4 regions of the Paenibacillus urinalis genome follow, and region 3 is predicted to be linked to each of the others. Evidence: riboswitches for the same ligand, from Rfam matches in the RefSeq annotation. Region 3 holds a riboswitch; each other region holds the start of a gene.
What was found. Region 3 has a riboswitch for cyclic di-AMP ahead of PUW25_RS06050 (hypothetical protein). Riboswitches for the same ligand answer to the same signal wherever they lie in the genome.
Positions count from the first base shown of each region.

Region 1: it holds a riboswitch for cyclic di-AMP, as region 3 does, so the genes downstream of both, ehuB (ectoine/hydroxyectoine ABC transporter substrate-binding protein EhuB) here and PUW25_RS06050 (hypothetical protein) in region 3, are expected to answer to the same signal.
Region 2: it holds a riboswitch for cyclic di-AMP, as region 3 does, so the genes downstream of both, PUW25_RS27285 (C40 family peptidase) here and PUW25_RS06050 (hypothetical protein) in region 3, are expected to answer to the same signal.
Region 4: it holds a riboswitch for cyclic di-AMP, as region 3 does, so the genes downstream of both, PUW25_RS00135 (resuscitation-promoting factor) here and PUW25_RS06050 (hypothetical protein) in region 3, are expected to answer to the same signal.

Region 1 covers NZ_CP118108.1:2,894,242-2,898,112, forward strand. The annotation lists gene ehuD (ectoine/hydroxyectoine ABC transporter permease subunit EhuD) at 1-268, opposite strand, end outside; gene ehuC (ectoine/hydroxyectoine ABC transporter permease subunit EhuC) at 271-924, opposite strand; gene ehuB (ectoine/hydroxyectoine ABC transporter substrate-binding protein EhuB) at 926-1,825, opposite strand; cyclic di-AMP (ydaO/yuaA leader) riboswitch at 2,113-2,256, opposite strand; gene PUW25_RS13380 (glycoside hydrolase family 5 protein) at 2,582-3,784, opposite strand.
Region 2 covers NZ_CP118110.1:171,487-175,357, forward strand. The annotation lists gene PUW25_RS27275 (sensor histidine kinase) at 1-787, opposite strand, end outside; gene PUW25_RS27280 (four-helix bundle copper-binding protein) at 1,247-1,576, shown strand; cyclic di-AMP (ydaO/yuaA leader) riboswitch at 1,855-1,989, shown strand; gene PUW25_RS27285 (C40 family peptidase) at 1,995-2,474, shown strand; partial or broken gene PUW25_RS27290 (IS110 family RNA-guided transposase) at 2,933-3,871, shown strand, end outside.
Region 3 covers NZ_CP118108.1:1,353,806-1,357,676, forward strand. The annotation lists tRNA gene PUW25_RS06040 (tRNA-Leu) at 272-354, shown strand; gene PUW25_RS06045 (glutathione peroxidase) at 444-923, opposite strand; cyclic di-AMP (ydaO/yuaA leader) riboswitch at 1,298-1,521, shown strand; cyclic di-AMP (ydaO/yuaA leader) riboswitch at 1,660-1,817, shown strand; gene PUW25_RS06050 (hypothetical protein) at 1,958-2,371, shown strand; gene PUW25_RS06055 (HAD family hydrolase) at 2,566-3,237, shown strand; gene PUW25_RS06060 (serine hydrolase domain-containing protein) at 3,375-3,871, opposite strand, start outside.
Region 4 covers NZ_CP118108.1:28,285-32,155, forward strand. The annotation lists gene PUW25_RS00125 (HD domain-containing protein) at 1-488, shown strand, start outside; gene PUW25_RS00130 (TatD family hydrolase) at 527-1,297, shown strand; cyclic di-AMP (ydaO/yuaA leader) riboswitch at 1,525-1,771, shown strand; gene PUW25_RS00135 (resuscitation-promoting factor) at 2,049-3,275, shown strand; gene rnmV (ribonuclease M5) at 3,442-3,871, shown strand, end outside.

The DNA of each region.
Region 1 (3,871 bases), 1.5 Mb from region 3:
CATAGAACGCAGGAATGGATAAATTCGTGATCAACGGCAGGCTGTAGTATAGGAAGAAGACCTGCACCAGTAATGGTGTGTTTCTTACAAATTCAATAATTCCTTTGGTGATCAGCGAGATCGGTTTGAATTTGCTTCGAGCAGCAAAGGCGAGGAGAAGCCCCACAATTAGTGCCAGGACAAAGGCGCAAAGCGTAATCCATACCGTCATTTGGAGAGCACCAATCAGTTCCGGCAAAATTTCAACGACATAATTCCAATCCCACATGCTTACAACCTCCCCGCTGTCAGTTTACGCTCTAGCTGTCTGACTCCCATTGAAACGAGCGTAGTGATGACAAAATACATGAGGAGCAGCAGAATAAGGATCTCCGTTGTCCAGGAAATGTAATTGTTGCGTAGAACCATCGCCTGATATGTCAAATCCGCCATCGTAATGAAATATACAAGTGAAGTCGACTTGATGAGCTCCACAAGCTGATTACCGAACGGAGGGAGCATCTGCATGGAGGCTTGGGGGAGAATAACGTTCCACAACCGCAGGCCAGGCTTCATATTTAATGCTGTTGCTGCCTCCCATTGTCCTTTCGGTACCGAGAGTACAGCACTTCGAACAATCTCTGATCCGTATGCACCATAATTAAGTCCTACAGCAAGGATGGCAGCCAACATTTTTGGAAGCTCGATCCCGATGAACGGAAGTGCAAAATATAGCCAGAATAACTGAACAAGAAGTGAAGTTCCTCGAAATATCTCAACGTATATCGTAGTAAGAGTGCGAACGATCCATAGTTTAGACAAGCGGCAGAGCCCAGCCGCAAAGGCTACGATTAGAGCCAGAATTGCTGAAAAGAAAGCGACCGTTATTGTAATTTCTGCCCCTTTCAGCAGGGTTGGGAGAAAATCAAGCCATGAACTTGGCATGTTATTCTCCGCATAGGGCTGCAGCTGTCATTTCGCCTGGAAGCTCTTCTTCAGTAAATCCAAATTCCTGCAAAATTTCTAACAGCTCACCCGACTCCTTCATTTTTGTAAGCTCAGCATTGTATGCTTCTTGAAATTCCGTATCCGCCTGACGAAATGCTGTCGCTCCATACCCGCGGACACTCTCACCATCAATGACAGGCTGCTTGAAACCTTCAACACGTTCAATCTGATCATCGCTCGCGGACTCCAGCATAGCGGTAAGCGACGGACCTGTCATGGTGATCGCCTGTACTCTGTCTGCTTGCAAAGCACTAATAGCTGAGGCTTGATCGGGAACCTGAACAATACGGTCAGAAGGAACTCCCGACTCTTCCATATAACCAATTTCTACAGCTCCTGTCATAACTGCTACTTTGGCATTATCATCTGCCGCAATATCTTCATAGCTGGTTAGGTTAAGGGGATTCCCTTGTTTTACCGCGAGCGACTCCCCAATGCTGTATTCCGGATCTGCAAATAATACAGCTGAACAGCGATTAGGATTAATAAACATACCTGCCGTAATCATGTCAAAACGATCTGCTTGAAGACCCGCGATTAAAGAACCAAACTCTGTAAGCTCGCCCTTCATCTCTTTTACACCTAGTCTTTCTAGGATAACTTTTGCAATCTCGACGGCTTCGCCCGTTAGCTCTCCATTTTCGTCTTTATAGGCGTAAGGCTTCTCGTTAGCAAATCCCACCGTGATATATCCCTGATCAATCGCTTGATCAAGGGTGCTTCCTTTTTCCCCACATGCTGTCAATGACAATACCAAAACAGTTAACAATACAAGAATAACGCCCTTCTTCAAACATCCCACAACCTTTCCACGTTCTGTAATCTTGATAAATGGCATAGCAAAATTAACCTAGTATATATATGTTTTTACTAGGATATTAAACATCAAAAAGTCACGAGTCAGTATGAAAACAAGCCCCAAACAAGTCCTTTTGATTTACTTGTACTCACCTAACTGACATTTTATGAGTTTCTTTCGTTTTTTCTCATGATCCCCCCTTGTAAAATTAAAAAATGACCGCCTATCCAGGGAACAAGACATAGCTCCGCCAGCAGGGGTCAAAATGAAGAAAAAGGCCCCCTTAGAATTAAAAAGGGCCTTTTGTGATGATATGCATTATGTATACAAGACCCATCCACTGCTGACGAGGTTAGCTGACGGACTCGGGTAAGATGGTACCCTACACTCGAATTCAAGTGATTCGCCCCATTAATACTGGTTCCCCCGCTTTCCAGATTCTGTATCTGAAAACTAAGCGTGATTCCATGATAAAGGGATGTTCTGGAAATGTCAAACCGATTTTATTGATTTTTTGGAAGAAACTCCGTGTTTTTTGCAATATACAACTGTTTTTATCCCACGTTATACTATTTCAACAAATGAATACAAACCCACATTATTCCTTTGTTTGTTAGGTCATAAGCAGTATAATCAGCCATACAAGTGCAGTAACAGAATTAAATCATCAATACATAAACTATATAATTTTGTGTTGCAGTGACTCGTGACTAGGTATGTAAATGTATAAAGCCAAAAACGGCCTGTCCCCTATTACGGGAACACGCCGCTTGTACGATTAAACGCATCGCTTAATTATTGCATACCTTGCATGATGGCATTAATGATGCCTTGCTGGGTAACGGTATTATTCGAGCGGTTAAACAGAGCAAATCCATGCTGTCCGTTATGACCATTGTCCCAATAAACCGGAACCGATTTGTATTTCTTAGAGGTTGCTGCTACCGCTTTGGCAAAAGCTTGACGGTAAACGTTATTAGTAGAATCATACGCCGTTTTATCGATAGAGCCGAATTCACCAATGACAACCGGATAGCCTTGGGTTACAAACTTATCATGCATCGCTTTGATTTGCGATTCCAGATAGTCCTCTTGTCCCCAAGTGGATTTCTTAGAAGGATTCGTTGCCGTTGCACCCCACTGTGTAATATTGCCGGATTCCTCACCTGCAAAATCCCATGGAGAGTAATAGTGCGCCGAGATCATGATTCTCTTCTCCGAGCTTGGAATAGCGGAAGATCTGAAATTATCCGTCGGAAGAACGAAGCCATAATTACCTACCGTGTAATCAATGTTGGTATTCCAGCCTGGAATCAAGAGCCATCTGGCATTGTTATTGCCTCCGGTCTTGCGGACCGTATCCACAAAGATTTGATTGTAGGCGTTCAGATTTGCGTAATATGCTGCATTCGGATTGCCGTAAGTACCATCAAATACTTCGTTCATTGATTCAAAAATAAGACGCTCATTATAGCTGCTGAATTTAGTAGCAATTTGCTGCCAAACCTTTTGGTATTTTTCCTTAATGGCAGCTTGATTACTTCCATTCACCAACAGCCATCCGCCAGGTACGGAATTGTATCCATCCCCATGAATATTAATAATGACATACATGCCTTCGTTGTAAGCATAGTCAACCACCGTTTTGATTCGGTTCAACCAAGCTTCGTTGATTGTATAGTTGGGAGCGCTTCCAATATGATTAAGATACGATACAGGGATTCGAATGGTTTTGAAACCGGCAGCCTTTACCTTTTGAATCAGCTGCGGTGTAATGACTGGATTGCCCCAAGCGGTCTCATTCGGGGTGCCGTTTACTGTTGCTTCAAGCTGATTGCCTAAATTCCAACCCGCACCCATCTCAGGTACAATTTGCGAAGCTGACAAAGACCTGAAGTTAGCTGCGGATGCGCGTGTGCTCCAACCTGTAAGGACAACGGTCACTAGTAATACAAGAGCTAAGCTGAGAACGCCAAATTTCTTCATTTGTGCAAGCATAACGAATCCTCCGTTTATCATATTTTGTTTTAACAAGTGATTCATTTAACAACCTTTAATATAACTTTCAGTTGCAATATTTTCCTC
Region 2 (3,871 bases), on a different replicon from region 3:
TTGATATTACGTTTGCATAACCTTCAAGGTACATAATTGGCGTTTTAAGTTCGTGTGAGATATTAGCAAAAAACTCAGTACGTGTATCTTGATATCGTTGCAAGTCTTTTGCAAGATCATTTATTGCAGCTGCTAATGAACCAATTTCATCCCTAGTACTCACTTCTACTCTACTATCAAGATGACCAGCAGCTATTTTTCTAGTAGCTTTCTCCATCTGAACCAAAGGTCCAGACATCTTTCTTGATAAAAAAAATGAAACACCCACCGCTATGATAAAACCGATCAATCCAGTTAAACATAAGAGCTGTCTTACCTCCAGTATAGAGGAATTAACGATATCAAGTGAAGAAATCACAAGAACTCCACCCCCAATATCCAACAATGGTTTACCAGAGATTAGGTAGGATTCTCCATTCTCAGTACTATAGTTTATCATTAATGATTCTCCGTTAAGTAATCTATTGATTTCAGTTGCGGTAATGAAATTTACATGATGATTAGAGGCCTTACTTGATTTTCCTAATAATTCTCCTTGCCTATCTAAAACAAAGATCTCCACCTTCGAAAATTCTGCCATAGTGGATATCAAATCCGTAGGTATGCTCTTACTAGAATGTACCATTTCGACAAAATGGGATGACATTTCGGCCACATCTTGTTCTGATTTTTGATAATACATATTCGAAAAGATTTTATCAACGACAAATCCCAAGGAAAGCAGAACCGTTAACAGCAGAGATACGATAATAATTCCTAATTTAAAAGCTATTCGATTCATTCTCATATGTGACCACCGTTCTGTTAGTTATGTCTAAATCTATGACACTTATAATTCTCTGATATATGGAGTAGTGAGTGTCTCAGAAATACTATTGTGACCTCGTAACCAACGATCACCTTATAACCCAACATTATTCCTCCATTAGGAGGTTTATATTATTATACGCCTGAAATTTGAATATTTTGTGCATAAACACGACTAATCTATTTAAAGTTCTTAGTTCCGGCTATGGTAGAGAAATAGCTTTTCAAAGTGATTTTTATGCTTCAAGCTGATCATTAATCATCTTAGCTTTTGAAAAGATATCGAGAATTTTTTTTATTTTGACTCATTATCTCCATATATTCTGCACATTTTTGGTTTATTGAAATACAAGGCCTTGAGGAATCTGGTATGTATCGAGGACTAATTGTAAATAGTAATTACGTATGTAAAGAATTAATCACTGAAAGGAGAATGGAAATGTCACATGAACAGTATAAACAATGTATAGAGGAATGCTTACGATGTATGGTGACTTGTAATCACTGCTATGATGCTTGTTTAAAAGAAGAAGACACTAAAATGATGGCAGAATGTATCCGTTTAGATCGGCTTTGTGCTGACATCTGCTCTTTTGCTGCAACAGCAATGAGCAGTAATTCACCATTTATCAAAGAAATTTGCTCATTGTGTGCTGAGATTTGCCAAGCATGTGGTGATGAGTGCAAAAAACATAATCATGACCATTGTCAAAAATGTGCGGAAGCTTGTTTTAAATGTGCAGATGTATGTCGTAACATGGCTGCATAACATTAAAACTACTTTTATAACCGCTCCCAGTAACTGGGGCGGTTATTTTTGATTACAGCTGAAACAGTTTCTGATTATTAAAAAAGACATATCTATTACAAATTTGTTATGGTTATATGTCACAAAATTTGATGAACTTTTTTTAGTCTGTCAATTTTTATTTAAAATCTCGATATGTTAGATAAAAATCCTTATCAAATCATAAGAAGCAACAAATTTTAAAGGTTATAATTGACAAGTCTCGATTTATACACTACAGTGATTAGTGTTACAATATTTTAATTATTTTGCCGAATTTTAATCTATTAAAAACGGGGGAACCACACTGGGTGAATTGTTCAAAATAGTGTTATATATAGGTAACCTTCTACCGAACCCTTAAGCTAACTCCGTAGGCATCGAAGGGAGAATATTATACTTGAAAAAAATTATTATGTCTCTATTAGGGGCTGTTATTATTATTTCTTCTGGAACCACAAGTGCATTTGCTAATGACCAATCAAAATTACAATCAGAAGTTAGCCAAGTGGTAGGAACACCTTATAAATGGGGTGGAACGTCCGTAGCAAGTGGCTTTGATTGCTCCGGCTTCATATTGTACATATTTGATAAATTCAATCAAAAACTTCCTAGAACTTCGGCTGCTCAAGCCAAAACAGGTACTGCGGTAGCAAAAAGCAACTTAAGAACGGGAGATTTGGTTTTCTTCAATACGAGTGGAAAAGGAATATCTCATGCAGGGATCTACATAGGGGATGGACAATTTGCTCATTCCTCGAGCAGTAAAGGAGTAAGAGTAAGTAAACTTTCGGAAACATACTACAAGGAACGGTACGTTACAGCTAGAAGAACAATTAGTGATAAGAATTTTTCTAAGATGGTTGATGACTCTCATTAAAGAGGGAAGGACAAGCTACTTCACAGCACTTTGTTAATGATTCTAAACATCTTCTACTTTGAAGTAGAAGATGTTTTTTTATTTATCTTTCACTGTGGTTTATGTAAGGATTAAAAAAATATATACTCCTAGGTAACAAGTCCGCCTTATCTGTTGGAAGTTTGACTTAAACTTAAACTATTTTTAATTTAATTTTGTTAAACTAATCTGCCCGTTCGTATTATGAGGTCACCAGATCTTTCTGGTCGACCTCTTTTTTGTTTGGTCGTAAGATAGCGGTAGCCGGGGATCGAGCGTATCTGCCCGTGGGACTTGGATCCCGAGAGCTATTCTGTTCATCCCCCCTACTTGTTCAACCATGGTTAGGCTGGTTGGGACGTTGATCCCGTATCACATGCGATAGTGTGGAAAACAAGAAGGTTAGGGGTTACCGGTGAATATACTTTGGGAGTGATGTCATGAATCCAGTCATTGGTTTGGATGTGTCCAAGGGAGAGAGCCATGCACAAGCTTTTTTAGACCGCGGAGAAGCTCATGGGAAGATCTTTAGATTTAATCATGATCTAGAGGGATTATCGGCTTTTCTTAATTATGTTAGAGCGGTAGAATCAGTTGCAGGCATAAGCCCTTGTATTGTGATGGAGGCAACAGGTCATTATCATAGCCCTGTTGTTCAGTTTCTGGATGAGCACCAGTATCTATACATCGTCATTAATCCGTTAATCTCATATGAAGCTAAAAAGACTAATTTGAGACGCGTCAAGACGGATGCTGCTGATGCCTATCAACTTGGGGCCCTGTTCTATAAAGAAGAATTCGAACCCATCAAAAAACGGGGGCAGCATCTCATGAATTTACGCTATCTCACGCGTCAGCATGAATCTTTAACGGGTATGTATGTTCAAGTGAAGCTGCAGTTCCAGGCTATTCTAGATCAGGTTTTTCCTGAATACCATGGTGTGTTCGGTGACCTCTATTCGAAAGTTTCTCTTCGATTCCTAGCTTTACACCCGACCTCTAAAGAAATCCTGGAAATGTCGGAGCAGGAAATTTCAACAGAGATACACCACCTGATCGCACGAGGCAAATCCACCTCATGGAGTTTGGAACGTGCTCAAATTCTAATGGCTGCAGCTAAGCGAAACCCCTTTAAGGAGACGGCATTTCCAAGTCATCTGATCTCCATGCAACTGCTCATTAAATTGCTTCTTCAATACCAGGACCATCTAGCAGACCTTGATAAATCGATAGAGATCCTGGTTGAAGAGTTACCTGAATATGATTTAATCCAATCGATACCTGGTATCGGTACTAAAATTGCTGCAACAATTTTGGCTGAGATTGGGGAAATCGATCGATTCGATCACGCAAAGAAGCTGGTGGCTTTTGCTGGTGTT
Region 3 (3,871 bases):
AATTATATGTTATGTATATGTCAATTTATTATCGAATATCGCTATGTTTGATATGTATTTTTACATAAATATCCTTACACTGTCAATGAAAAACTGATTAACAACATTAAAATGGATGAAAGTCTGATTTTAATGTAACTTATAATAACATATAGTTTACATATTGTTCTCCTTTGAAGGTCAATTAATAAAATTCAAAATAATTACTTTACTTATGATCAATAGGTGTGTATAATATATTTTGTTGGCACGAAAATGCTGAACAAGATGCGCGGTCGTGGTGGAATGGCAGACACGCTATCTTGAGGGGGTAGTGGGTGTATACCCGTGGAGGTTCGAGTCCTCTCGACCGCATCATACGAAAGAGCTTGAAGCAATTGCTTCAAGCTCTTTTTTTTCGCTCAATGTAGGTGAGGCGTCAACAGGGGTATCCTGCAAAATTCTCATTTTAACAGCTTGGCGATATCCGCTTCAATCTTGTCCGGTGTCGTTTGCGGACTGTATCTTTTTACAATATTTCCGTTCTGATCGATAAGAAACTTGGTGAAATTCCACTTAATCGCCTTCGAGCCAAGTATACCTGGTGCACTGTCCTTTAAGTGCTTGAACAGCGGATGTGCCTCATCTCCATTGACTTTAATCTTCTCAAACATCGGGAAGCTCACACCATAGTTCATTTGGCAGAACTCTGCGATTTCATCATTTGAGCCCGGTTCTTGTTCGGCAAATTGGTTGCTGGGGAAACCGAGAATTTCAAAGGATTGGTCATTGAATTTGTCATATAGCTCCTGCAGTCCTTTGTATTGAGGGGTTAGTCCGCACTTGCTCGCTGTATTTACGATCAAGAGTACTTTTCCTTTGTACTCCTCCATACTTAACTTCTGGCCTTTGAGTGTGTTCACTTGGTATTGATAAATCGACATGCCTTCATCCATCCCTTCTATTGAAACTTATATACTCTTGATTGAAGCAGCTAAAGGTATTATGAAATTGATTCGTATTGATAACAATTTAATTTTAAACAATATATGGAGAAAGTCAAACAAAGCTTCTGTAAAGAGTGGATCTACTGTCGAAGGCAAATTTGGTCATTTGAAATAAGCGAGAAAACGAGATAAACTGAGAACAGATAAGCTGAATGCACAGAGGGGAATATTTTATTCTTATTCTATCCCAAAACAGCGCTAAATCGTCGTAATGAGCCCCTGAAGGAGCTTTACATCGATTTTCAACGGGTGTATGATTCATATCGTAAATCTTGAGCAACCGAAAACCTTATATTTGAGTAATTTCTCATTGCTATAAGTCGCTTAATTTCTGCCTAATATGGCGGAGAGCGGGGGAACCACAGTAAGGCAGCGTGCTTGATTCGGTGTGAGAGCCGAATGATACACGATGCATGGGGTGAATTCTGATCCGAAGATTCATATGAAATGTCATATGGAATCATGAGGAACAGATAGGACGACTCTCACCGTCCGAATCCGACAGCTAACCTCGTAAGCTGTACAGAGTTACACTAGAGATGTGGAAGATATGCAATACGCTTCCTTCACTTCCTTATCGTGAACATTCTTTAGTTATCTTCTGTGCTAACGTTTGAGAGAGGAATGATAAATCTTGTGAGCGATCAGCCACAGAGGTTTAATCCTCTGTGGTTTTATTTATGCGCTGAATTTTTGTTGATCCAAAAAGCGGGGGACCCAGATGTGGATGCATTGATCCATGGGGTGAATTTCATGGCTATTGTCATGAATAGGGCAATCTCTCTTGTCCGAATCCGACAGCTAACCTCGTAAGCGTAACAAAGGGAGAGGCAGCAAGCCGAGTAGTGCCTATGTAACAGGTCATGTTTTGCCATGTTCTGAGATATAGGTGGGAGAGCACCGGGCATGCCTTTGATCGTCGGTGTTCTTTTTTTGTTGTCTTTTTCTATAACAGGGAGGAAATGATTGTAATGAGTGATGAAGTTATTTTAGTTACGGCACCAAATGAAGCGGCCAGAAATTTTATTCGATTATTAATGTACAAGAAGCTTTCTTTTGCTGTACTGACGAACAGTGCACAGGAAGAGAAGCAGGTCAAACGGCTTGGAGTAGAGCACATTATACGTATGGATACGGCGTTTACAAGTAAATGGCTGCTGCCTAATGCGGCGGTAGGACGTATTTTTATTTTTGAGAACAGCTTGAATCTGACCTGCCGGTTTTTGCAAATATGCAGACCCTGGACACGTAAGCCGATTACCATTATTACACAGCTGAATCATCCTCGCGGAGTATACCGCGGTATGGGCGCAGACCACGTTATTTTTACAATCAAGGGCGAAGTAGGATTTCTGTTAAATGGAGAACGGGCTGCTGTTAATTAATTGATCTGCACGCACACAGCGATAGAAGCAGGAGACTGCGGCTAATGGCTAGTGTAGGTGCTTACTATACAGTTTGCGTAATTAGATGCAGGATTGATATACTGGAGTTAAAGGAAACATAGCATGTGAGACTCGTGATATAAGCATGGGTCTCTTTTTCTATATTTACAGATGGAAAGGTAGAGAATGGCATTATGGGGAAGTTTGATCATGTGAAATGGCTCTTTTTTGATATAGGAGATACACTCGTAAATGAATGGGTTCCCGTTGATCACATTATCGGCCAATTTGTGAGAGAAGCAAATGGACTCGGGTATAACATTACAATGGAGGACGTACGCAGCAAATTTATTCAGAGCTATTCCAATTACATCGCTTCTCCCATGCAGTACGCGATTTCGGAGCTTGTGCCTTCGGAGGAGGACAGAGCGTATATCAAGACTAGGCTTAAGTTTCAAAAGGAGCTCGAAGAGCCGTATGCCGAAGCTCGGACTGTTCTTGAGCAGCTGGGTGAGCGCTACAGAATCGGTATCGTGGCTAATCAAAGTCCGGGTACGGAAGAGCGTCTGGTGAAATATGGACTTCGTTCATTTGTGGATGTTATCGCTTGTTCTGCTGAACAAGGCATGTCCAAACCGGATGTGCGCTTATACCAATATGCGCTGAAAACAGCCGGAGCGGAGCCCTCGGAGTCCATTATGATCGGAGATCGTATTGATAATGACATTATCCCAGCCAAATCGCTTGGAATGCTTACGATTCGAATTATGCAGGGGTACGGGCGTTATCAGCCTTCCACTGGTGCTCAGGATACGCCGGACTATACAGTGAATGATCTAAATGCACTGACGGCACTGCTGCTATAAACATAATATCAGACCCTGATTATTACAGATGAAATGGCTGTGGTGTAGGAACTGCACTCCAATCGTTAGGACAAACTAACAGCTGGGGTGCAGTTTTTCTGCATTCAAGCGGCTGGATTATGAATGAGTCAGGCGGTTTATTCTAAAATAGGCAGGACTTCTTCCCACACCGCGTCAAGGATAGACTGTATACGATCTTCCTCACTGTTAACAGCAATCACGGCTCTCCGGTCCGGTATGATCACGAGCAGCTGGCCGTGTGCGCCATCCCCTCGATATGCTCCGTGAGAACACATCCAAAACTGACAGCCATAGCCGAGCGACCAGTCTCCTTCACCGACAGAATCAATATGCCTGCGAGTCGCAAATTGAATCCATTCTGCAGGCACCAGTTGTCTGCCCTCATAAGCCCCCTCATCCAGCAGCATTTGGCCGAATCTGCTTAATTCTTCGGTACTGATCACGAGACCTGCGCATCCGAGTGTGACTCCGAGAGGCGAGGTTTCCCATTCTACGTGATGAATACCCAGAGGCTCAAACAAACGGGAATTCAAATAGTGGTGGACCGTCTCACCGACGGCTGCTTGAATCAACGCCGAGATCATGAAGGTATCGCCGCTGCTGTAGGTAAACT
Region 4 (3,871 bases), 1.3 Mb from region 3:
GACCTCTCCTTCATCTGATTAAGGGGGATGTGTCGGTCACAGACTACCTTCGTATCGATGAATCCACGATTCAAGCTGCCTTTAATGAATGGACCTACGAGAAGGATCCGATTCTGAGTGAGCTTTGTACCCGGTTCCTGGACCGTAAGCTCTATAAGTATGTGGAAGTGGATTATATTGAGCAGAAGGATATCAAGCGGATTGAAGATGCATTTCTCAAGGCAGGCTTGAATCCAGCCTATGACCTTGAAATTGATTTTCCTACCGATCTGCCGTATGATGTGTTCCGACCTGATATTGCGGAGAGCAAGAGACAGATCATTATTCTAGACAAGCAGGAAAGACAAAGAGATATATCCGAAGTATCCGAGATTGTTCGCTCCATTAGCGGCATGCAAAAAGGGAATTATCATTTATACTTCCCACAGGAGAAGCTGATGAATGCACTGCCCAAGCTTCCACCGGAAATTGCCGGCATGTTCAAATAATGTGAGACAAGATACAGCTTTGAAAGGAGTAAGAATATATGATGTTATTCGACACACATACCCATTTGGATGCACCTGAGTTCGACGCTGACCGCGAGGAAGTGATTCAGCGCGCTGTCGAAAAGGGGGTTACCCGAATGATTAATATAGGATTTAATCGGGAAACGATTCCTACTACGATGAAACTTGCTGAAACCTATGATTTTATCTATGCGGCAGTAGGCTGGCACCCTGTCGATGCCATCACGATGAAGGATGGAGATTTAGAATGGATTGCATCATTATGTAAACATGAGAAGGTTGTTGCAATCGGTGAAATTGGCTTGGATTATCATTGGGATACTTCTCCCAAAGAGGTTCAGCATGAGGTGCTGCGCAAACAAATCGGACTGGCTAGAGAGATCGCTATGCCGATTGTGATTCATAACCGGGATGCACATGAAGATATTATTCGAATTCTGCGTGAAGAGAAGGCGCATGAAGTGGGCGGAGTGATGCATTCCTTCTCAGGCAGCTGGGAAACTGCAAAAATGGCGCTGGATATGGGCTTTCATATCTCCTTCGGAGGGCCGATTACGTTCAAGAACGCGAAGCAGCCCAAAGAGGTGCTTGCAAAGGTACCGCTAGACCGGCTCTTGATCGAAACGGATGCTCCATACTTGACTCCACATCCATTCCGCGGCAAGAGAAATGAGTCAGCTCATGTGGCCTTGGTAGCAGAAATGGCAGCCGAGCTGAAGGGTATTTCTGTGGAAGAATTGACAGAGATTACGACCGCAAATGCACTGGAACGATTTGACATTCGTTAAAAGACAGAGGAAAATAGACGAAAAAGTGAGTAAAACGGAGCGATTAAACTTTTTGTAAGACTTTTTCGCTGATTATTACAAATTTTTAACCAATTATTTAGAAAAACATAGTTGAATACTGCTTTACAACATGTATCGAAACAGGATATCATCGTTTCAGTGAATTGTTGATTGTTGGTAAAGTCAATTTTACATTCAGTTGATTTACCACTTTGAATTCACTTCATGAGTCATTCTCGCTGAATCTTTTGTAATTTAACAAAGAACGGGGGAACCGATATAGTGGTCTGCTGCTAGTCAGAAGATGGAATTAAGAGAGTTGTCTCTCTTGCTCTGACCACTGTATTTGATTTCAACACTTGAGTCTTGGGGTGAACGTAAAGGACAGCTGCCATGAGCAGCCTGGATCTGAGCGGGGGCGACTCTTACGCCCGAACCCGACAGCTAACTCCGTAAGCGTATTGAAGAGGCAAAACTCGTGCATGATGTTTCCGATATTCTCATTTGAACTTATCGGAGCCACGAAAGAGTTCCTCTTAAACTCTTTTTTGGCTTCTTTGTTTTAGGAGAATAAAAGTTACATTGTCGTCATACTGTTGGTTAACAGGAGGTGACATCATGCTGCGAAGAGTGGCACATGATGCAGAATCGGACGGGAGTTTCTCCGGTTTTGTAGACAAATCGGTATAGTCGCGTCAAATACAATCATGCAATACTCTTGACGGCGGGACTATGAAGGAGGACGGAGGAAGTGGGAAATTTCCAACTAGAGGAGACCCATGAGTCACCATCATCCAGCAAGTCTTTCGCGTTGCGATGGAAGCATGAGAATCTGCGTCAGATCACACTAGTCGCAATCTTCTCAATCGCACTGTTAGTCATGATCTCACTCATTTTGTATGGTCAGGGAGGCAAAGAAATCTCAATTGTCGTGGACGGCAAGGTTCAAGCCTTGGAAACACGTGAAGGAATGCTTAGTGAAGTGCTGGATGAGCATTCAATCGCAGTCAGTCCACATGACGAAGTATCGATGTCTTTGAGTGATGAGATTGAAGATGGGGATCGAGTAACAATTAACCGGGCCGTAGCGATTAACGTGACGGCAGATGGTGAGACAGAGCAAGTTTACACGACACAGGATACAGTTAAAGAAGCACTCGCTGCTCATAGCATCGAAGTATTAGAAGATGATAAAGTATATCCCGCTGCTGACACTGCGGTGAAGGCGGATCTTAATATTCGAGTAGTCCGGGTAACCAAGCAAACAGCGACACAAGAAGCTTCGGTTCCGTTCAAGGTAATCAAGACGGCTGACCCAAGCTTGTACAAGGGTGATAACCGGGTCATTCAGAGCGGTAAGGAAGGCGTGATCGTCCAGACGATCGAGAAGACCTTCCAGGATGGCGAATTGGTGTCTAAGAAAATGACGGGCAAGAAGGTTCAAACAAACCGTGTCGACAAGGTCATTGCCGTTGGAACGAAGAAGAAGCCTGAGCCAGTTCAGGAAACGGTGGTTGCCGCTGTAAGTACAACCGAAGCTGCAGCTACTTCTAAAGCTTCAAATGCATCCTCTTCGAAATCGTCAGCAAATCTGGCTGATAAAGTGAAGAAGGTATCTGCTTCAACTGACAGTGATTCTGTCACGAAGGATGGAGTTACATTCAAGGCCAAAAAAGTGCTGAGCAATGTATCTATGACAGCTTATTCCTCAGAGCAAGAAGGCATTGGTACGAAGACGGCTTCCGGCACACGTGTACAGGAAGGACGTACCATCGCAGTTGACCCCGATGTGATCCCTCTTGGATGGTGGGTATACATTGAAGGTGTAGGATTCCGTCGTGCTGAAGATACAGGCGGCGCAATCAAAGGGAACAAAATTGATGTGTATTATGACAGCTTGGAGCAGGCTCTCAATTTTGGCCGCAAAAAAGGTAAAACTGTATACGTTATCGGTCCGGTGAAGCCGGAACTGAATTAAAATATATTTTACAATGCGTCCCTGATGTTATAGTATTAACATCAAGATTAGGTGATGCTATATAAGGTAAACGAAAGTTTAGACAGCAAGTCTATCGTTTGCCTCTTACATGCAGAAGAGGAGTTTTTCCTCTTCTCTTTTTGTTTAGAAAGGAAGTCATGTGGTCATGATTAAAGAAATCATTGTCGTTGAAGGCAGAGATGATACCGTAGCCATCAAGCGTGCAGTGAATGCAGATACAATTGAGACCGGCGGTTCTGCTATAAATGCCCGTATACTTAAGAAGATCGAGCTTGCTCAGCAAAGAAGAGGTGTTATCGTCTTTACAGACCCTGATCATGCAGGTGAGCGAATTCGCAAAATCATATCAAACAAGATTCCTGGCGTGAAGCATGCCTTCATTAAGGAGCAGGATGCGACCCGCAAAGGTGATATCGGTGTGGAGAATGCATCTCCAGACTCCATTCGGGCAGCACTGTCCAAGGTGCATACAACCTATGATGGCGCTAAGCCGCTCATAGACTGGCAAGATCTGATTGAAGCCGGACTCATCGTCCATAAGGACGCCGCAAATCGGCGTATGATGCTGGGCAACA